3 regions of the Mesorhizobium vachelliae genome follow, and region 3 is predicted to be linked to each of the others. Evidence: predicted binding sites of a transcription regulator. Region 3 holds the regulator's gene; each other region holds the start of a gene.

Region 1 (9,908 bases), on a different contig from region 3:
CAAGCGCCGGCAGGCTGATGATCATCGCCGTATAGCCGGCGAGGGCGGCGCCATAGGCTTCCGGGTTGCGCAGCAGCGAGGAGACGAGCGTGCAGACGCCGATCCACAGCGCCAGCACGGTGACCAGCAGCCAGGGATTGGTGCCGAACAGCGATGTGATGCCGACGGCCGCCAGACCACCGGCCAGCGTGCCGAGCAGCCGGTAGAAGCCCTTCGCCAGCACCATGCCGGCCACCGGCTGCGCGACGATGAACACCGTCATCATCGCCCATTGCGGATGGTCGAGCTTCAGCGCGTAGGCGGCAAGCAGCGCAATCAGCCCCGCCGAAACCGTGCGCAAGGCGAAAATCCAATCCGAACGGGTCGGCTGTGTCAGGCCGCTTAACGGTGTCTCGGCAAGCTCTTTCAGCCGCGTCCAGGTCACATGCCCGTCTCCATATCGGAGCCTGTTATGGACCGGACGTCGTTCAGATATCCAGCACGTCCGTCTCGGCGAATTCGGCGCGCTCCTGGATGAAGCGGAAGCGCGCCTCGGGCTTGGTGCCCATCAGCGCGTCGACGGCATCCTTTGTGGCCTGCTCGGCATCGATCACGTCGACCCTCAGAAGAGTGCGCTTCTTAGGATCCATCGTGGTCTCCTTGAGCTGCGAGGCCATCATCTCGCCCAGGCCCTTGAAGCGGCCGATCTCGACCTTGCCGCGCCCGGTGAACTCGGTGCGCAGCAACTCGTCCTTGTGCGCGTCGTCGCGGGCATAGCCGACCTTGCCGCCCTGCCTAATCGAATAGAGCGGCGGCACGGCCATGTAGAGATGGCCGCCGCGGATCAGGTTCGGCATCTCCTGGTAGAAGAAGGTGATCAACAGCGAAGCGATGTGCGCGCCGTCGACGTCTGCGTCGGTCATGATGATCACGCGGTCGTAGCGCAGGTCCTCGTCGCGGTATTTCGAGCGCGTGCCGCAGCCGAGCGCCTGGATCAGGTCGGAGATCTGCTGGTTGGCGGCAAGCTTGTCGTTGCCGGCGCTGGCGACGTTGAGGATCTTGCCGCGCAGCGGCAGCACAGCCTGGCTGGCGCGGTCGCGTGCCTGCTTGGCCGAGCCGCCGGCCGAGTCGCCCTCGACGATGAAGATCTCGGCGCCGGCGGCGGCGTTTTGCGTGCAATCGGCGAGCTTGCCCGGAAGGCGCAGCTTGCGCACCGCGCTCTTGCGCGAGACTTCCTTCTCCTGGCGACGGCGCACGCGCTCGTCGGCGCGCGCTATCACCCATTCGAGAAGCTTCGAGGCTTCCTGCGGATTGTCGGCCAGCCAATGGTCGAACGGGTCGCGGATGGCGTTTTCGACGATGCGCATCGCCTCGATGGTCGCCAGCCGGTCCTTGGTCTGGCCGACGAATTCCGGCTCGCGGATGAACACCGACAGCATGCCGGCGGCCGAGATCATCACGTCGTCGGTGGTGATGATCGAGGCGCGCTTGTTGCCGATGAGGTCGGCGTAGGCGCGCAGTCCGCGCGTCAGCACGTTGCGGAAGCCCGCCTCATGCGTGCCGCCCTCGGGGGTCGGAATGGTGTTGCAGTAGGAGTTGAGGAAACCGTCGCCGCCGAACCAGGTGACGGCCCATTCCAGCGAACCGTGGCCGCCCTGCTTGTCGCTCTTTCCGGCGAACACCTCGCGCGTGACCTGGAATTCGTCGCCGAGCGTCGCCTTGAGATAATCCTTGAGGCCGCCGGGGAAATGGAACTCTGCCTTGGCCGGGGTCTGGTCCTTGTCCTTGATCAGCGACGGATCGCAGGTCCAGCGGATCTCGACGCCGCCGAACAGATAAGCTTTCGAGCGCGTCATGCGGTAAAGCCGCGCCGGCTCAAAGGCGGCGCCCTTGCCGAAGATCTGCTCGTCGGGATGGAAGCGGGTCCGCGTGCCGCGACGGTTGTGGACCTCGCCGAGATGCTCCAACCCGCTGACCGGGACGCCGCGGGAGAAACGCTGGCGGTAGAGCTGACGACCCCGCGCGACCTCGACCTCGAGGTGGTCGGACAGCGCGTTGACGACGGAAACGCCGACGCCATGCAGGCCGCCGGAGGTCTCATAGACCTTGGAGTCGAACTTGCCGCCCGAATGCAGCGTCGTCATGATGACTTCGAGCGCCGGCTTCTTGAACTTCGGATGTGGATCGACCGGGATGCCGCGGCCATTGTCGGTAACGGTCAGGAAACCGTCGGCGGAAAGCTCGACGTCGATGAAGGTGGCGTGGCCGGCCACCGCTTCGTCCATCGAATTGTCGATGACCTCGGCGAACAGGTGGTGCATCGCCTTGTCGTCGGTGCCGCCGATATACATGCCGGGACGCCGGCGCACCGGCTCGAGCCCTTCCAGCACCTCGATGTCGGCGGCGCTGTAGCTTTCGCTGCCGTCGCGGACGGCGGTCGAGCGCTTCGCTGCCTGCACCAGCGGATCGGCGGGGCGCGACGGCGCGCGCACCGGCTGCGCCGGCTTTTCCATCTTGCCGAAGAGGTCGTTGTTGTCGTCCATGCGAGGCCTAGCGTCCGGTAATGCGAATCACTCGTGGATACTGCCACGCTTTTGGCGGGCGAACGAGTTCCTGTTCCGTTCAGGGATCAAACTGTCTCTTATTCCAAAACCATTCGATAACCAAGCCGGCCGAAATAGGGCGATCGGCGGGTCGCGGGATTCCTGATTCTTTAACATTAACGCCTAGCGTGAGGCCCAACCAACAAAAGACCACGGGCGTCAGGGGTTTCGTTGTGAGGGGCAGGGCCATAACCATGATCGGCATCGCCGCCGTTTTCGGCGCGATCTCGATCTTTGCGGCGGATTTCTGGGTCAAGAGCCAGGCAAAGGCTCAGCCCGAGGTCAAGGTCATCTCCGTCGCGGCGCCGCAGCCCAAGGTCGAGTTCAAGACCATCGTGGTGGCTCAGGCGCCGCTGCGCTACGGCATGGAGCTCGCGCGGCCGCAGCTCGCCGAGATCCCGTGGCCGCAGGATTCCCTGCCGCAGGGCGCTTTCCCGACGATCGACAAGCTGCTTGCGGACGGCAGCCGGGTCGTGCTGTCGCCGATCGAGGTCAACGAACCGGTGCTGCTCACCAAGCTGTCGGGACCGAACGGTCGCGCCACGCTTTCCAACATGCTGTCGCCGGGGATGCGGGCGGTCACCATCCGCACCGACGAGATCGCCGGCGTCGGCGGCTTCATCACGCCCGGAGACCGCGTCGACGTCGTTTTGACGCGTGACGCGGGAGACATCCAGGAAGTGTCCAAGAATGCTCAAGGGGCGGCCGGCTCGACCGTCACGTCCGAGGTCGTCGTCGCCGATGCCAAGGTGCTTTCGGTCGGGCAGGGCGCGGACGAGCGCAAGACCGAGCCGCAAGTCGCCAATTCGGTGACCATCGAGGTGACCAACGAAGGAGCGCAGAAAGTGGCGCTTGCGCGCACCGTCGGCACCTTGTCGCTGTCCTTGCGGTCCGCGGCCGACGCCAGCGCGAGCAAAAGCGGGCTGACCACCATCTCGTCCTTCGGCGGCTCGGTTGCCGCCAGCGCACAGGCAAGCGCGGCTTCGCTCGTCAATGCTGTGACGAAGGAATCCGACGAGCCGAAATTCAAGACGGTGATCGTGACGCGCGGCGAGAAGGTCGAGGAATACAAGGTTCCTTCACGGGAAACGCCGCAGGAACTGCAGCAATAGCCGGTGGGGACCGGCGGGGACGGGGCAACAGATGTTCGGGTTTGATGCATTTCGGACGACCGGGGGATGGCGTCTTCTCGGCGCGATCGCGCTGGCGGCGGCAATGCTTGGCGCCGCCGCGCCGGCGAGGGCGGGCAATGACGTCGTCTATGTCTCGGCGAACAAGAACGCCTCCATCAAGGTCGCCAAGGGCAAGCCGAAGACGATCATGACGAGCGCCGCCTTCTACCAGATCGTCATCGGCGATCCGGAGATCGCCAACGTCAATCCGCTGACCGACAAGTCCTTCTATGTGCTCGGCAACAATCTGGGCACCACCGGTATCGCCTTGTTCGACCAGAACAAGCAGCTCGTCGGCACCATCGACATCGAGGTGACGCTGGATACCGACCAGCTGGCCAGCACCATCCGCGCCAGCGTGCCCGACGCCAAGATCAAGGTCGGTTCGGCGAACGGCCGCGTCGTGCTGTCGGGCGAGGCCGACGATGCGGTCGCCGCCGACAAGGCCAGCAAGATCGCGTCGCGCTTTTCCGGCAATGAGGAAGTCATCAACTCGGTCAACATCTCGTCCTCGCAGCAGGTTCAGCTCAACGTCCGCTTCGTCGAGATCAACCGTCAGGCCGGCCAGGATCTCGGCGCCAAATACGCTGCTAATTTCGCTTATGGCATCGGCAACCGCAAAGTCGTGCTGAACCCGGACGGGGGGACCGTGTCGGGAGCCGGAACCGGTGAGATCATCGGCAGCCTGCTGTCGAACGGCGTTTCAATCGACATCGCCATCAAGGCGCTGGAGGAACGCGGCCTGGCGCGGCGGCTGGCGGAGCCGAACCTGATCGCGCGTTCAGGCCAGACGGCGAGCTTCCTTGCCGGCGGCGAGTTCCCGATCCCGGTTTCCGAGGACAATGGCAAGATCAGCGTCACCTACAAGAAATACGGCGTCGGCCTCGATTTCACGCCGACGGTGCTCAAAGACGGGCTGGTAAGCCTCGACATCGCGCCGGAAGTGTCCTCGATCGACCCGTCAGCTTCCATCCAGGTCAGCAACGGCATTTCCATTCCGGCCTTCATCGTGCGCCGCGCCAGGACATCGGTCGACCTCAAGAACGGCCAGAGCTTCATGATCGCCGGTCTCCTGCAGTCGCAGAACGACATCACGACGTCGCGGGTGCCGGGGATCGGTAAGCTGCCGGTGCTCGGTCCGCTGTTTTCCTCGAAATCCTATCAGCGGCGCGAGACCGATCTGGTCATCATCGTCACGCCTTACCTGGTCAAGCCGGTCGATCCCTCGAAGAAGATGGTCGAGCCGACCGACGGCACCCAGCCGGCAAGTCCGGCCGATTATTTCCTGAACAACACCGAGGAAGTGGATGCCTCGGCGCCGAAGCGCCCGGTGGCCCTGGCAGACGGCAGCGCCGCCCGTCCGGTGGCTGCCACGACGTCCGGCCACTTCCTCGATCTGCCGAAGGACTAAGGCCATGCGCAGCACCCTTTGGATTGCTCTATTCCTGGCCGGGTTCGTGAGCGGCTGCACCAGCGATGACTATGTGCGCACCGAAGGCGTGACGCCGGGAGTCGGCAACGCGCAGGCATCCAACACCGTCATGCAGATGGTCGATCCATGGAAGTACGGCGTACAGAACACCAGGCTTCTGGTGCCGGCCCAGCGTCCGGGTTCGGAGAGTGCTGCCGTCGGCGCAAAAGCCGGCTCCGCGCCGTCATCGACGACATCATCATCAACCACATCGAACTGATGGGCTGACGCCGATGGCATCTGGCAGCAAGACAAAGAAGATCCTGCTCGTTTCGACGGACGGGACGTTTTTGCAGGACACGCGGACCGCTTTCGCGACCTCCGAGGTCATCCAGCTTTTGACGCTGGAAAAGAGCGTCAACGAGTTGCGCGGCGAGATCCTCGAAGCGGACTTCGGCACGGTCATCGTCGACATGGATGCGGCCAAGCTCGAGGAGATCGAGTCGCTGCAGCGCGTCATGCGGCGGCTGGAGGGCCGCATTCCCGTGGTCGTCGTCACCCAGGAATTCAACGCGGCGGCGGTGCGCATCCTGGTGCAGCTCAAGGTCGCCGATTTCCTGGTCAAGCCGATCACCACGGCCGACCTCGTGCGTTCGGTCATCCGTGCGCTGCAAGGGCCGGGGCGGGAAGAGAACACCGAATCGCACGTCTATACCTTCATGCCGGCCGCCGGCGGCGTCGGCACCACCACGCTCGCCCTTCAGACGGCCTTCCAGCTGCATCATTCGGTGACGCGCGGCGCCTCGACATGCGTGGTCGACCTCAATTTCCAGCAAGGCGCCTGCGCCGAATATCTCGACCTCGAGCCGCGCTTCGACATCACGGAAATCGAGAACCAGCCGGAGCGCCTCGACCGGCAATTGCTTGACGTGATGCTGTCCAAGCATGCGAGCGGGCTGTGCGTGCTTGCCGCTCCCACGCGCCCGTCCGACATGCGCTCGTTCAAGACCGACGTCGTGGTGCGCATGCTCGATCTCGTGGCGGCCTATTTCGACAATGTCGTCATCGATATGCCGCGCACCTGGTTTCCCTGGACCGAGACGGTGCTGCTGGGCTCGAACAAGCTCTACATCGTCGCCGAGATGACGGTGCCATGCCTGCGCCATACGCAACGTCTCATCCAGGCCGTTTATGAGACCGCCGGCAAGGAAGTGAAGCCCAATGTCATCGTCAACCGCTTCGAGCAGAAGATGTTCGACAGCGGCATCAAGCAGGCCGATGTCGAGGAGATACTCGGCGAGCATTTCGTCGGCGGCATCTCCAACAATTACCGGCTGGTGCGCGAGGCGGTCGATCGCGGCGTGCCGCTGCACGCCATCGACCCCAACGCCAATGTCGTCAACGACCTGAAGAAGATCATCCTGCCGGAAGAGGCCGTCCAGACCGCGGTCAAGTCGAAGTCGCTGTTTGGCCTGGGCAAAGGCCTGCTGAAGAGGAAGGCAGGATGACCAGCCGCTTTTCCAACCTGCAGAGCCGCGACGTCCGTCCGCAGCGGGTGCCGGAACCCGCGCCTGTCACGCACAATGCGGTCGTCATCCCGACGACCCGCAAGCCGGCGCCGCCGCGGCCTGAAGCAGCGCCTCAAAAGAGCGCCAACAAGGTGCTGGACGCACGCGTGCGCATCCATCGCATGCTGCTCGAAGAGATCAACCTCGTGGCGCTGGAGCGGCTGCCCAAGGATGAGATGCGCCGGCAGGTGCATGAGTTCGTTTCGGAAAAGACGCGCGAGGAGCGGATGGCGATCAACATCGCCGAGCTCGACGCGCTGGTCGACGACATCGTCGACGAAATGGTCGGCCTCGGCCCGCTCGAGCCGCTGCTCAAGGATCCCGAGATCAACGATATCCTGATCAACGGCCACCAGAACTGCTTCGTCGAAAAGCGCGGCAAGCTTCAGCAGGTCCACATCCCGTTCAAGGATGAGGCTCATCTGCTTAGAATCATTAACAAAATCGTCGCGGCGGTCGGCCGGCGCGTCGATGAATCGCAGCCGATGGTCGACGCCCGCATGCTCGACGGCTCGCGCTTCAACGCGGCGATCCGCCCGGTCGGCGTCGACGGACCGCTGGTATCGATCCGCAAATTCTCGAAAAACAAGCTCGGCCTGCACAAGCTGGTCGAGTTCGGCGCCATCACCCAGAACATGGCCGAAGTGCTGGCGGCGGCCGTGCATGCCCGCAAGACCACGATCATCTCCGGCGGCACCGGCACCGGCAAGACGACAATGCTCAACGCGTTATCGGCCTTCATTCCGGAGGACGAGCGCCTGATCACCATCGAGGACGCGGCCGAGCTGCAATTGCAGCAGCCGCATGTCGCGCGCATGGAAACGCGCCCCGCCAATATCGAGGGTCACGGCGAACTGAAGCAGCGCGATCTCGTCAAGAACGCGCTGCGCATGCGCCCCGACCGCGTCATCCTCGGCGAGTGCCGCGGCGAGGAAGCATTCGACATGCTGCAGGCGATGAATACCGGCCATGAAGGCTCGATGGCCACCATCCATGCCAACACGCCGCGTGACGCCATCTCGCGCCTGGAGCAGATGCTCGGCATGACCGGCATGCCGATGACCGTGCAGTCGATCCGCAGCCAGATCTCCAGCGCCATCGATATCATCGTCCAGCTGACGCGCCTTTCCGACGGCAAGCGCAAGGTGACCAGCGTCGCCGAGGTGACGGGCATGGAAGGCGACGTCATCCAGATGCAGGAGATCTTCCGCTTCGTGCGCACCGGCATGGAGGCGGACGGAAGGATCCTCGGCCACTTCGAAGCGACCGGCATCCGCCCGCGCTTCCTCGAGGACCTGCGCAACATGGGCATCGAGTTCCCGGGCAAGTATTTCGAACCCGGCCGGCCGCAGGACTAGGCCGGTGTTCGAGGGATTCAGCCCGGTCTACGTCGTTTACGCCGCGGCGGCGCTCACCGGCATCATGATCGCCGAGGGGCTTTACCTGCTCTATGCCGGGCGCAGCGACAAGCGCACGGCCATCAACCGGCGCATGAAGCTCGCAGAGAACAAGATCAGCCAGGAGCAGGTGCTGATCCAACTGCGCAAGGAGCGCGGTATCGACGGCGGCGGCTCCATCTTTTCCCTCGACCGCTTTCGCGCCCTGCGCACGCAGTCCGGGATGACCACGCCGCTGCCGAAGTTCCTGATGATCACCTGGGGCGTGGCCGCGGCGCTGGCGCTTTTAGCCATCTGGAAGGGCCTGCCGCTCCTGCTCGGCCTGATCCTGCTTGTCGTTCTCTTACCGGTGCTGCCGGTGATGGCCATGCGCTTCATGCGCAAGCGCCGGCACAAGCGGTTCGGGATGCAACTGCCCGAGGCGCTGGAGCTTATTACGCGCGGCCTGAAGGCCGGCCATCCGGTGCCTGTGGCGATTGCGATGGTGGCGCGCGAAATGGCCGATCCGATCGGCACCGAGTTCGGCGTTGTCGCCGACGAGGTGACCTATGGCTCCGATTTGGTCTCGGCGCTAAACAATCTCTTCGACCGGGTGGGGCACGAAGACCTGCCGCTGTTCGTCACGGCGGTGTCGATCCAGAGCAGTTCCGGCGGCAATCTGCGCGAGATCCTCGACGGCCTGTCGGCGACGATCCGCGACCGCGGCAAGCTGCGCCGCAAGGTGCGCGCCATTTCGACGGAAGGGCGCATGTCGGCCTACATCCTGACCGCGGTGCCGGTGCTTCTGTTCACCGCCATCATGGTGCTGATGCCGCAGTTCTACCAGGATGTCTGGGACGTGCCGAAGACCTGGTACATGCTAGGCGGCTCCATCATCTGGCTGCTACTCGGCAACGCCATCATGTTCAAGATGTCGAATTTCAGGTTCTGAGATGGAAGACGTCATCCGCTTCCTCGCCTCGCTCGCGCCGACGTCGCTGGTGCCGGTCGCCGTGCTGCTCCTTGTACTGGGCGGAGGCGCCGTCGCCTGGCCGCTGGTGCTCGCCAAGGGCGATCGCGGCGAGGTCAAGCGCCGGCTGAAGGTCGAGACATTGCAGCCGGCCGAGCAGGCGGAGCCCACGCCCAAGAAGAACGCCAATGCCGTGCGCGAGAAGGCAGTGAAGCGGGCGCAGGAATTCTACGCCAAGAGCGACCCGGAAAATGTCGCGCGGCTGCGCCTGAAGCTGATCCAGGCCGGCTATATGGAGCCGCGCGCCGTTGGCATGTTCTTCCTCGTCCGTTTCGCCACCCTGGTCGGCGCGGCGCTCGGCGCATTCCTGATCAATCACTGGGCGGCCAGCGCCGAGTCGACCATGACCAGCCGCTGGACCTTCATCATCCTCTCTGGTGCTGGCGGCTATTTCCTGCCAGGCCTTGTGCTGACGCAGAAGGTTCGGGAAAAGATGCGCGAATACCGCAACGGCTTTCCCGATTTCATGGATCTGATGATCGTCTGCTCTGATGCCGGCATGAGCATGGAGGCCGGCATCGAGCGCGTCTCCAAGGAGCTTGCCAGGACCTATCCGTCGCTCAGCCAGAACCTCATTCTGGTGTCGCTGGAGTTGCGGGCCGGGCGCAGCCTAGACGACGCGCTGAAGGCGCTTGCCGACCGCCTCAGCCTCGACGAGGTTCGCTCTTTCGCCACGCTCCTGCAGCAATCCAAGGAGCTCGGCACCAGCCTGTCGGGCTCGCTGCGCGTCTTCTCCGACGAAATGCGGCACAAGCGCATGTCGATGGCC
Region 2 (9,908 bases), on a different contig from region 3:
GAGCCGCGGCAGCATCGACATCTGCGCGCGCGACTCGATCTGGAAGACGCCGAGCGTGTCGGCCCGCTTGATCATGGCGTAAACGCGCCTGTCCTCTTCCGGGAGGGTGGCGAGCACGTAGGGTCGTCCAAACCGATCCCGCGCTTCCGGATAATGATCGGTGAGCAGGGTCAGGGCGCGCTTCAGGCAGGTCAGCATGCCAAGCGCCAGCACGTCGACCTTGAGGATCTTCACCGCGTCGAGATCGTCCTTGTCCCACTCGACCATCTTGCGCTCCTCCATCGCCGTCTTGACGATGGGCACGACCTCGTCGAGCCGGTCGCGGGTGATGACGAAGCCGCCGACATGCTGGGAAAGGTGCCGGGGAAAGCCCATGATCTCGTTGGCGCGTTCCAGCACCTGCCTGGACAGCGGATCGGTGCGGTCGAGGCCGCCGGCATTGGCTTCCCTTTCGCCGAGCTCGGAGGTCGACCAGCCCCAGATGGTGCTGGACAGCGCGCTGCGGACATCTTCCGACAGGCCCATGGCCTTGGCCACCTCGCGCAGGGCGGAGCGGCCGCGATAGCTGATGACGGCGGCGGCCAAGGCGGTGCGCTTGGCGCTGTATTTCTCGTAGATATAGGCGATGACCTCGTCGCGCCTTTCATGCTCGAAATCGACGTCGATATCGGGCGGCTCATTGCGCTCCTCGGAGATGAAGCGCTCGAACAGCGCATCGATCCGGTCGGGGCCGACTTCGGTGATGCCGATGCAGAAGCAGATGACCGAATTGGCGGCGGAGCCGCGCCCCTGGCAAAGGATGTCCTTGCTGCGAGCGAATTTCACGATGTCGTGGACGGTCAGGAAATAGCGCGCGTAATTCAGGCGCTCGATCAGGGCGAGTTCTTCCTCGATTCGCTGCACAACATGAGCGGGAACGCCAGCCGGGTAACGGACCGCCGCGCCTTCGCGCGCCAAACGCTCGAGCTCGGCCTGCGGCTCGAGCCCGGATTCGGTCGGCTCATCCGGATAATTGTATTCGAGGTCGCTGAGCGAGAAGGTGAGCTCGTCGGCGAAACGCAGCGTCTCGGCCAGCGCTTCAGGGTGGCGGCGGAACAGGCGCGCCATCTCCAAAGGCGGTTTCAGATGGCGCTCGGCATTCGCCGCCAATTCCAGCCCGACTTCGGAAACCGGCGTGTTGAGGCGGATCGCGGTCAGCACATCCTGCAGCGGTCGGCGCTCGGCGGCGTGGTAGAGCACGTCGTTGGTCGCCATCAGCGGGAGGCGCGCATGATCGGCCATCGCCGCCGCCTGCTCGATGCGGAAGCGGTCATTGCCGCCATAATCCGGCGCCACGGCCAGCCGGAGCGCCGCGCCAAAGCGACCACTGAGCCGGCTAATGATCTCCAGATTGTCTTCCACACGGGCTGACAGATCGGGCAGGATCGCCAACGACATCCGATCGCCCCATTCGAGCAGATCGCTCAAGTCGAGCAGCGTCGCGCCCTTCTCGTTCTCGTCGCGCAGATTGGCCTGGGTCAGCATGCGGCAGAGATGCCCCCAGCCCTGGCGGTCGCGGGGGTAGGCGAGGATGTCGGGCGTGCCGTCGCCGAACACCAGGCGGCAGCCCGGGTGATAGGCCATCTTCTCCACCTTGGCCTGTTGCCAGGCGCGCACGACGCCGGCCACGGTGTTCCTGTCGGCAAGGCCGATCGAGGCAAAGCCGTAGAACTTCGCCGTCACCACCAGCTCCTCCGGCTTGGAGGCGCCGCGCAGGAAGGAGAAATTCGAGCTTATGCCGAACTCGGCATAGGGGATGACGGTCAGTGCGTTCATGCGAACACCCCATGCATGAACCAGCGCGGCGGCGCGGCCTGCGGCGCGCTGCTGTAAAGACCCTGGCGGTAGAGCCAGTAGCGGCGTCCCTCGCTGTCCTCGATGCGGTAATAGTCGCGGGTCGGCGCCTCTTCCTCGCCGGGCAATTGCCGCCACCATTCGGCGGCGATGCGTTCCGGCCCCTCGGCGCGGGCGACGCGGTAAAGCGCGCGGCGCCAGCGGAAATTCATCGGCGGTCCTTCCGGGATCTCGGTCGCCGGCACCTCGATCGGCTCGGGCGAGCGGAACAGGCGCACCGGCCGCTCCGGCGGATAGATGGTCATCGGCGGTGCTGTTCGGGGCGCCACCGCCCGGCCGGTCGCCGCGGCGCGTCTTTGCGGCGCTTCGGCGAAGGGCACCGTCTTGACGGCGCGTTCCGGCAGATGGCTTTCGACGACAACCGGCTTCAGCACGGCTGCCTCGCCGAGGCGGGCGCGGACGCGGTCGGCGAACAGGGCTATGTCGGCATCATCGTCGGCAGCCTCGCCGGTAAGATCTGTCTGAACCATGTCGAAAGCGGCGACCGACAGCACGGACAGCCGCACGAGGTCGAAGCCGAAGCCGGCGTCGATGCTCTGCTCCATCGCGGTCAGCCGCTCATGGAACAGCCTTTGGATCAGCCGCGGCTCGCGCATCGGACGCGAGGTGCCGACGGCGATGCGGCTGACGGCGCCGTCGACGCGGAAGAGAAGCAGCGCCAGCGTCCGCGCGCCCTCGCCGCGGCGTTCGAGGTCGGTCTTCAAGGCGATGGCCAGCCGGCTCACCAGCCGCTCGATGTCGTCGGTGAGCATGACCGGCTCGGCAAGGTGGCGCTCGACCGAGAGCGGCGCGACGGGGAGGCGTGGCGACACGGCTTCGTCGAGGCGGCCGAGCGCCTGGTCGAGACGCAAAAGCAAGGTGGCGCCGAAACGGCGGGCGAGTGGCGCACGCGGTGCGGCCATCACCGCGCCGGCGGTGCGCAGGCCGACGCTTTCCAGGCCGGTACGGGTCTCCGGCTCGATGCGCAGCGCCGACAAGGGCAGCGGCGCCAGAAGCGCCTCCTCCTCGCCGCCGGCCACGATGCGGTCGCCATGGAAGCGCGCCGCCGCCCAGGCGGCGCCCGGCGTGGAAGCGAGACCGGCGCGGACATCGAAGCCCTGCTGGAAGAAGCGGGTGAGGATCTCGTCCTGCATGGCGCGCTCGCCGCCGAAGAGATGCGTGCAGCCGGTGACGTCGAGGAACAGCCCATCCTCGGCGTCGATCGCCACCAGCGGCGTGTAGCGGTCGCACCAGTCGGCAAGGCCTTCGAGCAGGCGGCGGTCGGCCTCCGGGTCGGCCTCCACCACATCGATCGAAGGGTGCATGGCGCGGGCATCGGCAATGCCCATGCCGCGCCTCAGCTTCAGCGCCTCAGCCCGCTCGTCGAGGGCTGCGATGCGCTGGGTGTTGTTGTCGCGATGGCTGATGACCAGCGGCAGGTGATGCGAGGGCCGGGAACGCCAGGACCGCCCCAGACGCTGGCGCAGGATCCGCTCCGCGCTGAGATGCGGGAACCACAGCGACAGAATTCTCTGTTCTTTCTGCAAAAGCGTGCTCATTCGGGTTCCACTCCAGTGTGAATTGTCCGGGCAGGGCCGTGCGGCTCTTGCCGATATCGACTTTGAAGGCGGGGCGGCCGATCGAGCCGGCGAGCGGTCCGGCGACGGTTTCGCGGCTGGCCGCCGGTGCTGCCGAAACGATGAGGCGCACCGGTGCTGCGGTGGGGTCGGCCGCGCCGGCCTGACGCAGCAAAAGCAGCGGACGGCCGGCGTTCCGGGCGCGAGCATGGAGCCGGCGCGTGGCGGTGAGGTCGAGAAGCCGCGGGCTGCCGCGGATCTCGAGGATGACGGCGGCGAAGGCGGTCATGCGGGCGGCCTCCTCGGCGATCCACAGCGCATCGAGCAGCTTCGGCGCTTCGGAAAACAGCAATTGCTCCGGCTCGATGCCGAACAGGGCGTGAAGACCCCTTGCATAGGGAAGGCCGGCCTCGTGGAAAATTTCCGCCGTGCCGACCCACAGGACCGGCAGGCCCTGCTTCTCCTTGAGGATCAGGCTTACGAGCGAGAGCGCAAAGCCGGCGACGCCGCCGGCATCGCGGGTCTCCAGGCCGTGGATTTCGCTGAGCGCCGCCTTGGGCAGGCCGCCGCCAAGGGCGGTGTCGAGGCGATCGATGCCGGTATGCAGGAAGGCGTCCGCCGAGGCCACGGCGAGGCCACGCCGGACAAGTGTCATGTCCGATCCGCTGGCATTGATAGGTGCGCCGGGCGCCGGCGCTTCAAGGCGCTCGGGCAGCGTTCCTTCGATCTTCGCGATCTGGCGGCGCAGGGCAAAAACAGTGTCCCGCGCCACGGCGCTCATCGCCATGACGTTCACTTCCGGCAGCAATTGTTCCTGTTATGTTCTTATAGATTCCAGAGGGCTTCGGAAGAGTCAAGCGGAGTCACAAGGAATTTATTCCTTCACTCTTTACCCTCGGGGAAGTCCGCCAGCTGGCTCATTTGCCTCTATCGGCGCGAAAGCCTATATGCCGGGATCAAAGGACATTTCATGGCCCGTATCTATAAGACACGCACCTGGCACGACCAGCTCTCGCCATCGATGGACGAGATGGAGCTTCTGGCGCTGGAGAGCTATGCCCATCTGCCGGACGAGTTCCGCCAGCTCACCGGCGAGATCATCATCCAGATCGCCGAGTTCCCGACCGACGAGATCATGGACGACCTGTCGCTGGAGACCCCCTTCGACCTGCTTGGCCTGTTCGAGGGACGCGGCATCGCCGAGCGCTGGAACCCGCAGACCGGCGAGGGTCCGAACCGCATCACGCTCTACCGCCGCGCCATCCTCGACTACTGGGCCGAGAACGAGGAGACGCTGGGCGATATCGTCACCCATGTGCTGATCCACGAAATCGGCCACCATTTCGGCCTGTCGGACGACGACATGGAGCGGATCGAGGAAGCCGCCGAGCAAGTGGCGCCGGGCTAAGAGACTGTTTGGAAATTCTACTCCGGCGGCCATCTGGCGGCGCTTTCTGCGCTTCCGGTGACTCAAGTGGCGCCGGGTAAAAGCGCACGTAGCACAGCGGCGGACGCCTCGTTCCTTCGCGCCCCCCTCTGCCCTGCCGGGCATCTCCCCCTCTTGGGGGGAGATTGGCTAGCTACCAATCGCTCAGCTTGGTGTCCGGCGTGTAGTCCTGGCCCTCGACATCCTTCACCACGGCCTGGCCGCAGCGCATCGACTTGGTCTTCTTGTCATAGGCATAGGTCGGCGAGCCGAACAGGTGCCAGCCCTTGTTCAGCGCCGCCGTCACCTTGTGGCAGAAGGTGGCGTCGTCCGGGCCGGTGAGGAAGCGGTAGAGTTTCATGGATCGATCCTGTCGTGCCTAACCTGTCGTGCCTAATCTGTTGGCGGAAAGCCGGGCCTGAAAAACCCGCCCGGCGCATCATGCGCCGATGAACGCGGCCTTCGCCAGAAGTTTCTCGGCTTCCGCCAGATGCAGCCGCTCGACCATCTTGCCGTCCAGCGCAATCACGCCCTTGCCGGCATTTTCGGGCCGCGCGAACGCATCCCTGATCGCGTGGGCCCTGGCGAGCGCTTCCGCCGACGGCGAGAAGGCGCGGTTCGCCGGCTCGATCTGGGCAGGATGGATCAGCGACTTGCCGTCGAAACCCATGGCTGCTGCTTCCCCGCATTCGCGGGCAAAGCCGTTAAGGTCGCGAAAATCATTGGCGACACCGTCGATCACGTCGAGGCCGCCGGCCCGCGTCGCGAGCACCAGCTGCATCAGCCAGGGCATCAGATAGCGCCGGTCGGGCGTCGCCAGGATGCCGGTCGCCTTCACCAGGTCGTTCGTTCCGGCCACGAAACAAGCCAGGCGCGACGCAGGATCGCGACCAAGCTCGGCAATGGCGCCGATGTTGAGCAGCGCCCTGGGCGTCTCGACCATCGCCCATAGTTTCACGCTGTCCGGCGCGAAATTGTCGTCGAGCAGGTCGCCGGCTTCGAGGATGTCGCGCGGCGTGCCGATCTTGGGCAGGAGAATGCCGTCGGGCTCGGCCTTGGCCACTGCCAGAAGATCGTCGGCGCCCCATTCGCTGGCCAAAGGATTGATGCGCACCACCATCTCGCAGCGCCGCTCGGGGCGCGTAGCCAGGATGCCGGCAATCTTGTCGCGCGCGGCCTTTTTGTCAGCGGGCAGGACGGCGTCCTCGAGATCGATGATGACGGCGTCGCAGGCAAGCGAGCCGATCTTGGCGAGCGCCTTGTCGTTCGAGGCCGGGATGTAAAGCACCGAGCGGCGCGGGCTGTAGGGTTCTTGAGCCATGGCCGATCTATGCCGGGTGAAGCGGGATGAGGCAAGGCGCGAAGGAATCGTCCTCAAAGAGGGCATCACAATCGCATAAGGCAGCGCTGACCCCCTCTCCGTCTCGGCGCTGCGCGCCGAGCCACCTCTCCCCCATTTCATGGGGGCGAGGAAACGCCAACCGTCAAGGGCGCGGCCTTTGCAAGGTTAGGTTCCTCGCCCCCGCCAAAGGCGGGGGAGAGGTGGCTCGGCGAAGCCGAGACGGAGAGGGGGAGCGCCCTGTGCGATTATCATGTCTCAAGGGGAGATTGCCCCTGCACGAAAACTGCAAATCCTTGCGGAAAACCTCCTCCAATCCGCCGCGCCCTTACCGCGCCCGTTGGCGAGAAGGCCGCCATGCGAACCCCTCACATATACCGCTGGTCCCTGCCGCGCCGGCTCCGCAATGACGGCTGGTGGCTCGTCGAGCCGCAAAGGCCATGCCATCAGGCGCGCATCCTGCTTTTCGCCCCGAGGTCGCGCCAGACGGTGGGGGCGGACACGCGCCGAGGAGAGTCCGGCGATGACGCTCTTTGCCGACCCTGCCATGGGCTTCGCACAGGCATGCGCAAATGCCCAAGCCCTTTGTCGCTTCACCACCTTGTCCCGATGCAGCTCCGGACCGAAAACAATTTCGCACTTTTCCTTGGAATTGCTCTAATCCTGCCGTCACCCAAGCTTATCCGCCGGGCTATTGATCGATGCCGCACAACATACTCGTCGCCGACGACGACCCGCATATCCGCGAGATCATCTGCTTCGCGCTGGAAAAGGCCGGCATGAAGACGGCCGCCGTCGCCAACGGCGCCGCGGCGCTGCAGGCGGTCGAGCGCCGCGCGCCCGACCTCATCGTGCTCGATATCGGCATGCCGGAGATGGACGGGCTGGAGGTCTGCCGCAGACTCAGGCAAAAATCCGACGTGCCGGTGCTGTTTTTGTCCGCGCGGGATGAAGAGATCGACCGCATCCTCGGGCTGGAGATGGGCGGCGACGATTATGTGACCAAGCCGTTCAGCCCGCGCGAGCTCGTCGCCCGCGTCAACGTCATCCTGCGGCGCGCGCGGCCCGCGTCGGTCGAAGAAGAAGCGGACGACCGTCAATTCGCGCATGGCAAGCTCATGCTCGTCCCGGCAAGCCATGAAGCGAGCTTCGACGGCAGGCCGCTCACCTTGACGGCGATCGAATTCGCGATCCTGAAAGGCTTCCTCGCCCGCCCGCAGCACGTGCTTGGCCGCGACGCGGTGATGGCCAATGCCTATGCGTCCAACATCCATGTCTCGGAACGCACGGTCGACAGCCACATCCGCAACGTGCGGGCCAAGCTGGCGGCGGTCGGCTGCCTCGACGTGATCGCGACGGTGCATGGCGTCGGCTTCCGGCTCGGCCGATGCGGTGGTTGAGCAAGGAAAGGTGGCGGCCGCGGCTCGCCACCGTCGTCATCGCCATCCTGATCGTCGTCATGGCGCTGCCGCTGGTCGGGCTGTTCTTCTTTCGGCTCTATGAGAACCAGCTGATCCGCCAGACCGAGGGCGAGCTGATCGCGCAGGGCGCGGTGGTCGCGGCCATCTACGCCCAGGAAGTGCGCGCCGCCGGCATTCCCCAGGACAGACTGGGTGAGCCGATCTCGGCCGATCCTGCCAAGGACAACAACTATCCCTATGATCCGGTCGAGCCGCGGCTCGACCTTGCCTCCGACGATGTCATGCCGATGCGCCCGGCGGCGCTTCCCGCCAGCCCCGACCCGGCCTTCGCGGCCATCGGCGTCCGGCTCGACGGCATTCTCGATGAGACGCAGAAAACGACGCTTGCCGGCTTCCGCCTGCTCGATCCGCACGGCGTGGTGATTGCCGGCGGCGACGAGGTCGGCCGATCGCTTGGCGATGTCGAGGAGGTGCGGACCGCGCTTTCAGGCCTCTATGCCAGCGAACTGCGCTTGCGGATACCCGACCAGCCCGCGCCGCCTCTCTATTCGGTCAGCCGCGGCACCAGGGTGCGCGTCTTCGTGGCCATGCCGGTCGAGCTCGACGGCCGGGTCGCTGGCGTCGTCTATCTGTCGCGGACGCCGAACAACATCGTCAAGCACCTCTATGGCGAGCGCGGCAAGGTGACGTTGGCGGCGATCACGATCGTCGGCGGCACGCTTCTGATCGCGCTGGTGTTCATCCGCACCGTCAGCCGGCCGATCTATGCGCTGATCGAGCGGACGAAGCGCATCGCCGCCGGCGATCGCGAGGCGATCAGGCCGCTCGCCCATCACGGCACGCGCGAGATGGCGGCGTTGTCGACGGCCTTCCTCGACATGGCGACCAAGCTGCAGGCGCGCTCCGACAGCATCCAGACCTTCGCCACCCATGTCTCGCATGAATTGAAATCGCCGCTGACGGCGATCCAGGGCGCGGCGGAGCTGCTCAGGGATTCGGGAGGCGCGATGGACGAGGCCGAGCGCAAGCGCTTCTCCAACAACATCGTCACCGATGCCGGGCGGCTCAATCTCCTGGTGCGCCGGCTGCTCGATCTGGCGCGCGCCGAAAACCTGGAGCCGAGCGGCGAGAGCACGACGCTTCATGCGGCACTGGCGTCGTTGCCGATCGACACAAGGCTGGAAGCGCGGCTTGAAGGCGGCGGCGATATCAGGCTCGGCATCTCGGCGGAGAATCTCGGCATCGTGCTCGCCAACCTCATCGACAATTCGGCACGGCATGGCGCCCGGCAGGTGGCGATCCACGCGTCAGCCGATAGCGAGCGCGCGTCGGTCCAGATCGGCGACGATGGCGACGGCATCTCGGCCGCCAACCGCGCCAGGATCTTCGAGCCGTTCTTCACCACGCGGCGCGAATCCGGCGGCACCGGCATGGGGCTCGGCATCGTGCTGGCCCTCCTGAAAGCGCATGATGGCATGATCAGGCTGGTTGACTCCGAACGCGGCACGCGCTTCGAGATCGACTTGCCGGTTGCGTGAGCGCGCGACCCGCCGGATTTGGAGAAAAAATGCGCTACGACATCGTCATCATCGGCGGGGCCATCGTCGGGTCCTCGGTCGCCTATTACCTGCGCGAGGAGGGCTTTACCGGCTCGATCGCGCTGATCGAGCGCGATCCGCAGTTTTCCCACGCGGCGACGACCTTGTCGCTGGCCTCGATCCGCCAGCAATTCTCGATCCCTGAAAACATCCGCCTGTCGCAGTTCACGCTGAAGCTGTTCCGGCGGCTGAAGGAAACGTTCGGCGCCGATGCCGATATCGGCTTTCGCGAGGGTGGCTATCTGATCCTTGCCGGCGAGGCCGGGTTGCCGATCCTCAAGGCCAATCACGAGACACAGGTCGCCGAGGGGGCCGACATCCTGCTCGAGGAGGCCGGGCAATTGGCGCGCCGCTTCCCATGGCTGTCGGTCGAAGACATCGCCGCCGGCGCCTTCGGCCGCAGCGGCGAGGGCTGGTTCGACGCGCATGCGCTGCTGACGCTGTTCCGCAAGGCGCTGCGCGACAAGAAGATCGATTTCATCACGGCTTCCGCCACCGGTATTTCGCGCGACGGCAATCGCGTCACCGGCGTCAGCCTGGACAATGGCGAGGTGCTGGAAGCCGGCATTGTCGTCAACGCCGCCGGGCCGAATGCCGGCAAGGTCGCGGGTTTTGCCGGGCTCGATCTGCCGGTCGAGCCGCGCAAGCGCAATGTCTTCGTCTTCGAGGCGCGCG
Region 3 (9,908 bases):
GCCGAAATCAAGAAGGCCAGCCCTTCCAAGGGCCTGATCCGCGCCGATTTCGATCCGCCGGCGCTGGCCAGAGCCTATCAGAAAGGTGGCGCGGCCTGCCTTTCTGTACTGACCGACGCACCGTCCTTCCAGGGCGCGCCGGAATTTCTCACCAATGCGCGTAAGGCGGTGACCCTGCCCGCGTTGCGCAAGGATTTCCTGTTCGACCCTTACCAGGTCTACGAAGCGCGCGCCTGGGGCGCAGACGCCATCCTGATCATCATGGCGAGCGTGGACGACGCGCTCGCCAGGGAGCTTGAAGCGACGGCCTTCGAGCTCGGCATGGACGCTCTGGTCGAGGTGCATGACGAAAAGGAAATGCAGCGCGCGCTTGGTCTGTCTTCGCGCCTGATCGGCATCAATAACCGCGATTTGCGGACCTTCGAGACAAGCCTCGATGTTTCGGAGCGGCTGGCGGCCATGGTGCCGGCGGACCGGCTGCTGGTCAGCGAAAGCGGCATCTTCACGCATCAGGATTGCCGCCGGCTGGAGAAGAGCAGGATCGGCACCTTCCTCGTCGGCGAGAGCCTGATGCGGCAGGCCGACGTGGCTGCCGCGACCGAGCTTCTGCTGACGGGCAAGGCGCCGGCCGAGGCCATCTGAGATGGCCCTAACCCATCTTGGCGCCAAAGGCGAAGCCAACATGGTCGATGTCGGCCGCAAGGCCGAGACGACACGCACCGCGATCGCCGAAGGTTTTGTGTCGATGCGGCCTGAAACGCTGGAGATGATTCTCGCCGGCGACGCCAAGAAAGGCGACGTGCTGGGCACCGCGCGCATCGCCGGGATCATGGCCGCGAAGAAGACGCACGAGCTGATCCCGCTTTGCCATCCGCTGCTTTTGACGAAGGTTGCCGTCGAGATCGAGCCGGACCAGGCATTGCCCGGTCTCAAGGTCACCGCGCTTGCGCGCGTCACCGGCAAGACCGGCGTGGAGATGGAGGCGCTGACCGCCGCTTCGGTCGCCTGCCTCACCATCTACGACATGGCCAAGGCGGCGGACCGCGGCATGGTGATTTCCGGCATCCGGCTGGTCGAGAAGACCGGCGGCAAGTCCGGCGACTACAAGGTGGATGCCTGATGGCCCTGGTTCCGGTCGCCGAAGCGCTCGAACGCCTTCTCGACGGCGCGGCACCATTGCCCAGCGAAAGCATTCCGCTGGCCGAAGCGGCCGGGCGGGTCCTGGCGGAACCGGTCGTGGCGCTGCGCACGCAGCCGCCCTTCAACGCCTCGGCCATGGACGGCTACGCCACGCGTTCCAGCGACGTCGCTTCGGCGCCGGCCGAGCTCCAGGTCATAGGCATGGCGCCCGCCGGGCGCGGTTTCTCTGGAACCGTCGGCGAAGGCCAGGCCGTGCGCATCTTCACCGGCGCGCCGCTGCCTGAAGGCGCCGACACCATCGTCATCCAGGAGAACGTGCGCGATCTCGGCAATGGCAGGATCGAGGTGACGGAACCAACCGCGGAAGCACGCAATGTGCGCCGCCGTGGACTCGACTTCGTCCAGGGCGACGTTCTGCTCGAAAAGGGTCGCGTGCTCGATGCCGCAGCGCTTTCGCTGGCGGCCTCGGCCAACCACCCTGCCTTGAACGTCGTGCGCCGGCCGCTGGTCGCAATCATCGCCACCGGCGATGAATTGCTGCCGCCGGGCAGCACACTCGGCCCCGACCAGATCATTTCATCGAATGCCTATGGCGTCGTCGCCGCAGCCCAGTCGGTCGGCGCGCGCGCGCTCGATCTCGGCATCGCCGCCGACCGCAAGGAGGCGATCGCCGCGCTGGTCCGGAAAGCGGTCGAGGCGAATGCCGATGTCATCGTCACGCTCGGCGGCGCCTCGGTCGGCGATCACGACCTGATCCACGACGTGCTGACCGGCGAAGGCATGAGGCTCGACTTCTGGAAGATCGCCATGCGCCCCGGCAAACCGCTGATGTTCGGCCGGCTTGGCAATGTCCGCTGCGTCGGCCTGCCTGGGAATCCGGTGGCAAGCATCGTCTGCTCGCAACTCTTCCTGAAGCCGCTGCTTGGCCGGCTCGGCGGCCGCGACCACAGGCAGGACGTGCGGACCGCCCGGCTGGGGGCCGCGATGCACGCCAACGACCTCAGGCAGGACTATGTGCGCGCCGTGGTGCGAGACAATGACGGCACGCTCGTCGCGACTCCATTCGGCATCCAGGACTCCTCGATGCTCAGGATGCTCGCCGACGCCAACGCCCTGATCGTGCGCGAGCCCTTCGCGCCGGCTGCCGAGACCGGCGCCGAGTGCAGCGTTCTGATGTTACGCTGAACAAAACGTCAACAAATTCACTAAACTTTAAACGGTTGCGGAACACAACTGGAACAGATAGTGTTTGTTCTGGGTTTGTTTTTCTGATTCTGGTTTCAGAACCCATGGGGGCCGCCATGCTGACGCGCAAACAACATGAACTTCTGATGTTCATCCACGAAAGGCTGAAGGAGAGCGGGATTCCGCCGTCTTTCGACGAGATGAAGGAAGCGCTCGACCTCGCCTCCAAGTCCGGCATCCACCGGCTGATCACGGCGCTGGAGGAGCGCGGCTTCATTCGCCGGCTGCCGAACCGGGCGCGTGCGCTGGAAGTGCTGCGCCTGCCCGACTCGATCGCGCCAGGCCTCAATGCGGCGAGGAAGTTCTCGCCGAGCGTCATCCAGGGCGGCCAGGGCAATCTCAGCCGTCAGGTCAAGCCCGCAGCCCCCTCGCGCACGCCGACGCCGAGCAATGACGACGATGCCGGCTCGGCTGTGTCCATTCCGGTGATGGGCCGCATCGCCGCAGGCGTGCCGATCGACGCCATCCAGCACCAGACGCATTCGATCACGGTGCCCCCGGACATGATCGCCGGCGGCGAGCATTATGCGCTGGAGGTCAAAGGCGACTCGATGATCGAGGCCGGCATCTTCGACGGCGATACCGTCATCATCCGCAATGCCAACACGGCAAGCCCGGGCGAGATCGTGGTGGCGCTGGTCGACGACCAGGAAGCGACGCTCAAGCGCTTCCGCCGCAAGGGTGCCTCGATCGCGCTGGAGGCGGCCAACCCGGCCTACGAAACCCGCATCTTCGGACCGGATCGGGTGAAGGTGCAGGGCAAGCTCGTCGGGCTGATCCGCCGCTACTGATCCGGTTGCGAAGGTTTCGCATCCGCCCGCTCAGGCTTTTGATAAGGCGCCAGTCCTCTCGCCTCTCGAGTATACTTCCGCTGTTCGTGCCAGGGCCGGTACGGCTGCTCGACAGCATATTGGATCGCCGGCCGCGCGGTTGCCGATTGCGGATCGAAGAAGACGGCGGCGCTGCCGTCGCGCGCCAGCTGCCGCTTGGTGACGACAAGCACGCGCGGATCGCGGCAGGGATTGTAGGCGGTGGCGTCGTTGATGATGATGAGGTCGGCGAAGCCGCAGGCCGGCCGGGCGCTGTCGCGGTTTTCGGCGAGCGCAACGATGGCGCCGGATGGATGCCGGCCGATGCAGAGGTCGCCGGTGCAATAGAAGGGCGAGCCGGGCGGCAGGTCGACGGGATCGGCGATGTCCAGCGCATCTTTGGCGAACATTTCCGGCGGCACGATTTCCTCGGCTTTCAGCGCACGTTTCCAATTGTCGGTGGTGAACTCGTTGGAGCGTGCGCGATTGACGGCAAGCTGGCCGCCGCCGATCGGCATCGCCACCAGATGCGCGTCCTCCGAAATGAGCACATCCGGCGTGCGGACATGAGGTATGGCCAGCAGCGCGGCGAGCGCGAAGGGAACGGCGGCAAGCCTCAGCCAGGTGGTGGCCATCGTCGCGATGACCAGCGCGATCGTGGCCAGCAGCACCGACTGGATCGAGATCAGCCCGACGGCGTCGACCGGCGAGCGCTCGGATATCCATGCCGAAATGGCGATCATCGCCGTCAGCCCCTTGCCCATGACAAAGAGGAAGGGTCCATCGAAGCCGAAGGGCATGGCTAGCGCGCTCAACACGGCAAAGGGCATGACGATCAGCGAGACGATCGGCATGACCGCCAGATTGGCGAGCAGGCTAAGCGGCGACACGCGCTGAAAGTGCCAGATCGCAAACAGCAACGTCGCGCTTCCCGCGATGAGCGACGTCATGGCGGCGCCGCCCACGCCGACCGCCAGTTTTCGCGACAGGAACCCGAGGAACGAACGTTTTGCCGGTGGCGCGGTCGTTTTGCCGGCGCGATAGTCGGCAAAGCCCGCATAGGCGCCGACCAGGGCTGCTGTGGCGGCGAAGGACATCTGGAAGCTCGGGCCGACCACTTCGTGCGGCGAGACAAGGATCACGGCAATGGCCGAGATCGACAGGTTGCGCATGGTGAGCGCCGCGCGGTCGAAGAGTACGGCGGCGAGCATCACGGCCAGCATGATGAAGCTTCGCTCGGCCGCCACCACGATGCCGGAGATGACGAGGTAAGCGGCGATCGAGATCAGTGCTATTCCAGCGGCATATTTCTTCACCGGCCGGCGCGACGAGAAATCGGGAAACAGCGCGAAGACGCCGCGCAAAAGCACCATGATCGTGCCGGCGACCAGCGCCATGTGCAGGCCGGAGATCGAGATGATGTGGTAGATGCCGGTGCGCCGCATCGACTCGTTGATCGCTTCCGGAATGCCGGCGCGCACGCCGACGATCAGCGCCGCCGCGATCTCACCCTCGGACCCGCCGATGCTGCTCCTGATGTGATCGGCGATCCCTTCGCGCGCGTTTTCGACCGCCGATGCGACGCGCGCGCCAAAGGGCGCCTCCGCTGGCGCAATCAGTTTCGGATCGCCCAGGAAAAAGCCGCTGCCGCCGATGCCGGCAAAGTAGCTGTCGAAGGAAAAGTCGTAGCTGTCCGGCCGAACCGGGCCGGTCGGCGGCAGCAGCTTGGCATAGCCGGTCAGCATCGAGCCGGCGGTCATGCCGGGCGGGATCCTGCGTGCCGACAGCCTGACGCGGTCCGGCGCGTAGCGCAGCTTCGGATGCTCCGTTGAAATCAGATCGATGGTCAGCCGGACACGGCCATTGGCCATCGCCTCGGCGGTGACGAGGCGACCCGTCAGCCGTGTCTGGATTTCGGATCCCAGCATTGGGGTGGCCATCCGCCAGGTCTCCACCTTGGCCGCGAGAAAGCCCAAGGCGCAGAAAAGCGTAGCCATGAAGAGAAGATGCGTTCTCTGCCAGGAGCGCGACACCGCCGCGCAGGCAGCCATCAGAGCCACCGCGGCAAGCGGCCTGTAGAGATCCGGCTCGGTGCTCAGCGAAAAGTAATAGATCACGCCGGCGGCCAGGAACACCGGCACCAGCAGAAAGCCGACGCCGCGGTCCAGCTCGGTGGTGGCAGCGACCGCAACGCTTCGGCGCAGCACAGGAAGCGAAACGCGGCCAAGCTGTCTGCGTATCCTGCTGACGATGGCTGTTGGCGAGGCTGGCTGCAGCGCACCGCCACCGGGCGGCGGTAGCTCGACGGGTGGATTAAGTTCCGGCAGCGGAACCGGCGCGGTCTCAGCGGGCGTGGCATGGGTAAACATCAGGCGCTCGCTGACGCCAGCTGTCGTTCCCCCGCCCTCGTCCACGCCCCGGCCACGTACAGCCATCGGGTCTGCCCCTTGCGCCCCAGACCGCCTATGCTACATGAACGCCGATCGCGTGGAAGCCCGCGCGGAATATGCTGTTTCAGTGCTTCTTCGAGAGTTCCATGTCCGACAAGGTCGTCACCCGTTTTGCCCCCTCGCCCACAGGCTACCTGCATATTGGCGGGGCGCGGACGGCGCTGTTCAACTGGCTCTATGCCAAGCACACCGGCGGCACGATGCTCCTGCGTATCGAGGACACCGATCGCGAGCGCTCCACCGAAGCCGCCACGGCCGCCATTCTCGACGGATTGACCTGGCTTGGCCTTTCCTGGGATGGCGATGCCGTCTCGCAGTTCGAGCGCGCGCCGCGCCATCGCGAGGTGGCCGAGGAGCTCGTGCGCATGGGCAAGGCCTATTACGCCTATGAGACGCCGGCAGAGCTCGAGACGGTGCGCGAGGCCGCACGCGCCAAGGGCCTGCCGCCGCGCTACAACGGCCAGTGGCGCGACCGCGATCCGTCCGAGGCGCCGGCAGGCGTCAAAGGTGCGATCCGCATCAAGGCGCCGATCGAGGGCGTGACGATCGTCAACGATCGCGTGCAGGGCGAGGTGCGCTTCCCGAACAAGGATCTCGACGACTTCATCATTCTGCGTTCCGACGGCGTCCCGACCTACATGCATGCCGTTGTCGTCGACGATCATGACATGGGCGTCACGCATATCATTCGCGGCGACGACCACCTGACCAACGCTGCGCGCCAGACGGTGATCTACAACGCCATGGGCTGGGAGGTGCCGTCGATGTCGCACATCCCGCTGATCCACGGCGCCGACGGCGCCAAGCTGTCGAAACGGCACGGCGCGCTCGGCGTCGAGGCCTATCGCGCCATGGGCTATCTGCCGGAAGCGCTGCTCAACTACCTGGCGCGGCTCGGCTGGAGCCATGGCGACGACGAAGTGATGTCGATCAAGGACATGATCGCCTGGTTCGACATCGGCGACGTCAACAAGGGCGCTGCCCGCTTCGACTTTGCCAAGCTCGAGGCGATGAACGGCGTGCATATGCGCAAGATGGACGATCGCGCGCTGTTCGACATCTTCGTCGCCACTCTGCCCTATCTCGAAGGCGGCCCGGCGCTCGCGGCAAAGCTGGATGACAAGCGCAAGGCGCAGTTGCTTGCCGCCATGCCCGGCCTCAAGGAGCGGGCCAAGACCCTGGTCGAGCTGGTCGACGGCGCGGCCTTCCTGTTCGCAGAGCGGCCCTTGCCGCTCGACGAGAAGGCGGCGGGCTTGCTCAACGCGGATGCGCGCGCGATTCTGCGCGGCGCGCATGGCGCATTGTCTTCCATCCAAGGCGACTGGAGCGCCGCTTCGGCGGAGGCTTCGATCCGCGAGTTTGCGCAGGCCGGCGGACACAAGCTCGGCGCGGTGGCCCAGCCGCTCAGAGCCGCGCTGACCGGCCGCAGCACTTCGCCAGGCGTGTTCGACGTGCTGGCCGTGCTGGGCCGCCAGGAAAGCCTGGCGAGGATTGGAGATCAAATCGATTAGGAGCGAACTGGCCCAAGAAGATTGGCATTGAAAGGTGTGTTTCGCAGTGCAACATTAGGCCTTGGCCCAATCTGGCACGCACCTCCTAAAATGCGGTGGCAAGTTCGCCCTTTACGGTGATTTCGACGTGTCGTTTGCAGGAATTGCCTTGCCGGCATGAGGAAACATAAAGGAGTTTGGGAATGAGCGAAGCTGCGACAAAACTGGAACCTGGCGGCAAGGCGCACGAGTCGACCGCCAGGCTCGAACTCGCCGGCAAGACGCATGAATTCAAGGTGCGAAGCGGATCGACCGGGCCTGACGTGATCGACATCGGCGCGCTCTACAGCACCACCGGCGCCTTCACCTACGATCCCGGCTTCACGTCGACGGCAAGCTGCGAGTCGGCAATCACCTTCATCGACGGCGATGCCGGCATCCTGCTGCACCGCGGCTATCCGATCGACCAGCTCGCCGAACATGGCGACTTCCTCGAGGTCTGCTATCTGCTGCTCTACGGTGAATTGCCGACCAAGGCGCAGAAGGAGGATTTCGACTATCGCGTGACGCGCCACACCATGGTGCACGAGCAGATGTCGCGCTTCTTCACCGGCTTCCGCCGCGACGCGCACCCGATGGCCGTGATGTGCGGCGTGGTTGGCGCGCTGTCGGCTTTCTATCACGACTCGACCGACATCTCGGACCCGTATCAGCGCATGGTCGCCTCGATGCGCCTGATCGCCAAGATGCCGACCATCGCGGCGATGGCCTACAAATACCATATCGGCCAGCCCTTCATCTATCCGAAGAACGATCTCAGCTTCGCGGCCAATTTCCTGCACATGTGCTTTGCCGTGCCGTGCGAGGAATACAAGATCAATCCGGTGCTGGCGCGCGCGATGGAGCGCATCTTCATCCTGCACGCCGACCACGAGCAGAACGCCTCGACCTCGACGGTTCGCCTCGCCGGCTCTTCCGGAGCCAACCCGTTCGCCTGCATCGCCGCCGGCATCGCCTGTCTTTGGGGGCCGGCGCATGGCGGCGCCAACGAAGCGGCGCTGAACATGCTGGGCGAGATCGGCCATGTCGACCACATTCCGGAGTTCATTGCCCGCGCCAAGGACAAGAACGACCCGTTCCGGCTGATGGGCTTCGGCCACCGCGTCTACAAGAACTACGATCCGCGCGCCAAGATCATGCAGAAAACCGCGCATGAGGTGCTGGGCGAGCTCGGCATCAAGGACGATCCGCTGCTCGACATCGCGATGGAGCTCGAGAAGATCGCGCTGACCGACGAGTACTTCATCGAAAAGAAGCTCTATCCGAATGTCGACTTCTATTCCGGCATCACGCTGAAGGCGCTCGGCTTCCCCACCACCATGTTCACCGTGCTGTTCGCGGTCGCGCGCACCGTCGGCTGGATCGCCCAGTGGAAGGAAATGATCGAGGACCCGCACCAGAAGATCGGCCGCCCGCGCCAGCTCTACACCGGCGCCACGGAACGCGATTACGTGCCGATTGCGAAGCGTTGAGTGAGTAGTGAAAAAGTCAGTAGTGAGTAGTGAGCTGTCGCTCCCAACTACTCACTACTCCCTATTCCCTTTCTTGATACACCCCATCACCACTTCCGCCGCGATCTCGCCCGAGGGCCGTTCGGTCGCCATGCGTCGCTCGATCTCGGCAAAGCCCGCCTTTTGCCAGGCGCGCATGCCTGTATCGGCAAACAGGGCTTCCAACTGCCTGGCGAGATTTTCCGGACGGACATACTGGTCATAAAATTCCGGAACCAGCGCGCGATCGGAAATGAGGTTGGGCAGCAGCGCCGACCATGTCGTCACCATGTGCTGCAGAAGCTGGCGCGCGATCGGGTCGAGCTTGTAGCAGGACACCATCGGAACGCCGGCAAGCGCCAGCTCGAGCGAAACCGTTCCAGACGCGATCAACGCCGCATCGGCCTTGCCGAGGGCCTGCCATTTGCGCTCCGGCTCAGTGATGATTTCCGGCTTGTCGTCCCAGCTTGCGACCGACGCCTTCACCAGCTCGGCAACATGCGGCACCGTCGGCAGGATGAGGCGCAGGCGGTGGCCGCGTTGGCGCAGCGCAGACATCGCCTTGCCGAAGGGTTCGATCAGCCGGCGGACCTCGCCGCGGCGCGAGCCGGGCAGCACCAGCACCGTCTTGACGCGGTCGTCGGAGAGATCGCGCGGCTGGCCCTGGGCCTTGGCGGCGCCAAGCACGCCCGGATCCTGCGTCAGCCGGTGACCGACATAGGTGCCAGGAGGGCCGCCGAGACGGGCGAGCGCCTTCACCTCGAACGGCAGGATGCACAGGATATGGTCGACATACGGCTTCATCGCCACCGCCCTGCCCGGCCGCCAGGCCCATACGCTTGGGCAGACATAGTGGACGATCGGGATGGCCGGCGCCGTTGCGCGGACCTTTTTTGCGACGCGCAGCGAAAAGTCCGGGCTGTCGATGGTGACGAGGCAATCCGGCCGCTCCGCCGCGATCGTCGCCGCCGTCTGGCCGATCCGGCGCATCAGCCGTGGCAGGTCGCGCAGCACCGCGCTGAAACCCATCAGGGCGATCTCGCTGCCTTCGAAAAGCGGCGTCAGCCCCAGCTGCTGCAGATGCCGGCCGCCAATGCCCACAAGTTGCACCTTGCGACCGGTCGTGCGCTCAAGCGCCCGCACGATGTCGGCGCCGAGCAGATCGCCGGATTCCTCGCCGGCGACGATCGCGAGCTTGAGCGGCTTGTCAGCGGCCATTAGCCG

Evidence for each region. The regulator LexA, encoded in region 3, represses DNA repair genes until DNA is damaged. The targets are predictions, from matches to a motif close to TGTTCNNNNTGTGTTCNG.
Region 1: a site for LexA is predicted at 2,588-2,605, ahead of parE (DNA topoisomerase IV subunit B). Genes of this name have one in related genera too.
Region 2: a site for LexA is predicted at 4,259-4,276, ahead of RFM41_RS07760 (ImuA family protein). Genes of this name have one in related genera too.

What each region holds. Positions count from the first base shown of each region.
Region 1 is NZ_JAVIIR010000018.1:12,895-22,802, reverse strand. It holds gene RFM41_RS28825 (FUSC family protein) at 1-424, opposite strand, end outside; gene parE (DNA topoisomerase IV subunit B) at 468-2,522, opposite strand; gene cpaB (Flp pilus assembly protein CpaB) at 2,777-3,694, shown strand; gene RFM41_RS28810 (type II and III secretion system protein family protein) at 3,726-5,165, shown strand; gene RFM41_RS28805 (hypothetical protein) at 5,170-5,445, shown strand; gene RFM41_RS28800 (CpaE/TadZ family protein) at 5,459-6,673, shown strand; gene RFM41_RS28795 (TadA family conjugal transfer-associated ATPase) at 6,670-8,091, shown strand; gene RFM41_RS28790 (type II secretion system F family protein) at 8,096-9,061, shown strand; gene RFM41_RS28785 (type II secretion system F family protein) at 9,063-9,908, shown strand, end outside.
Region 2 is NZ_JAVIIR010000003.1:190,292-200,199, forward strand. It holds gene RFM41_RS07750 (error-prone DNA polymerase) at 1-1,815, opposite strand, end outside; gene RFM41_RS07755 (DUF6504 family protein) at 1,812-3,311, opposite strand; gene RFM41_RS07760 (ImuA family protein) at 3,244-4,236, opposite strand; gene RFM41_RS07765 (metallopeptidase family protein) at 4,420-4,857, shown strand; gene RFM41_RS07770 (DUF1737 domain-containing protein) at 5,030-5,236, opposite strand; gene RFM41_RS07775 (HpcH/HpaI aldolase/citrate lyase family protein) at 5,315-6,196, opposite strand; gene RFM41_RS07780 (response regulator) at 6,916-7,614, shown strand; gene RFM41_RS07785 (sensor histidine kinase) at 7,674-9,173, shown strand; gene RFM41_RS07790 (NAD(P)/FAD-dependent oxidoreductase) at 9,203-9,908, shown strand, end outside.
Region 3 is NZ_JAVIIR010000008.1:314,068-323,975, reverse strand. It holds gene trpC (indole-3-glycerol phosphate synthase TrpC) at 1-642, shown strand, start outside; gene moaC (cyclic pyranopterin monophosphate synthase MoaC) at 644-1,120, shown strand; gene RFM41_RS19275 (molybdopterin molybdotransferase MoeA) at 1,120-2,325, shown strand; gene lexA (transcriptional repressor LexA) at 2,442-3,176, shown strand; gene RFM41_RS19265 (ComEC/Rec2 family competence protein) at 3,170-5,629, opposite strand; gene gltX (glutamate--tRNA ligase) at 5,731-7,155, shown strand; gene gltA (citrate synthase) at 7,338-8,666, shown strand; gene lpxB (lipid-A-disaccharide synthase) at 8,721-9,902, opposite strand; gene RFM41_RS19245 (LpxI family protein) at 9,892-9,908, opposite strand, start outside.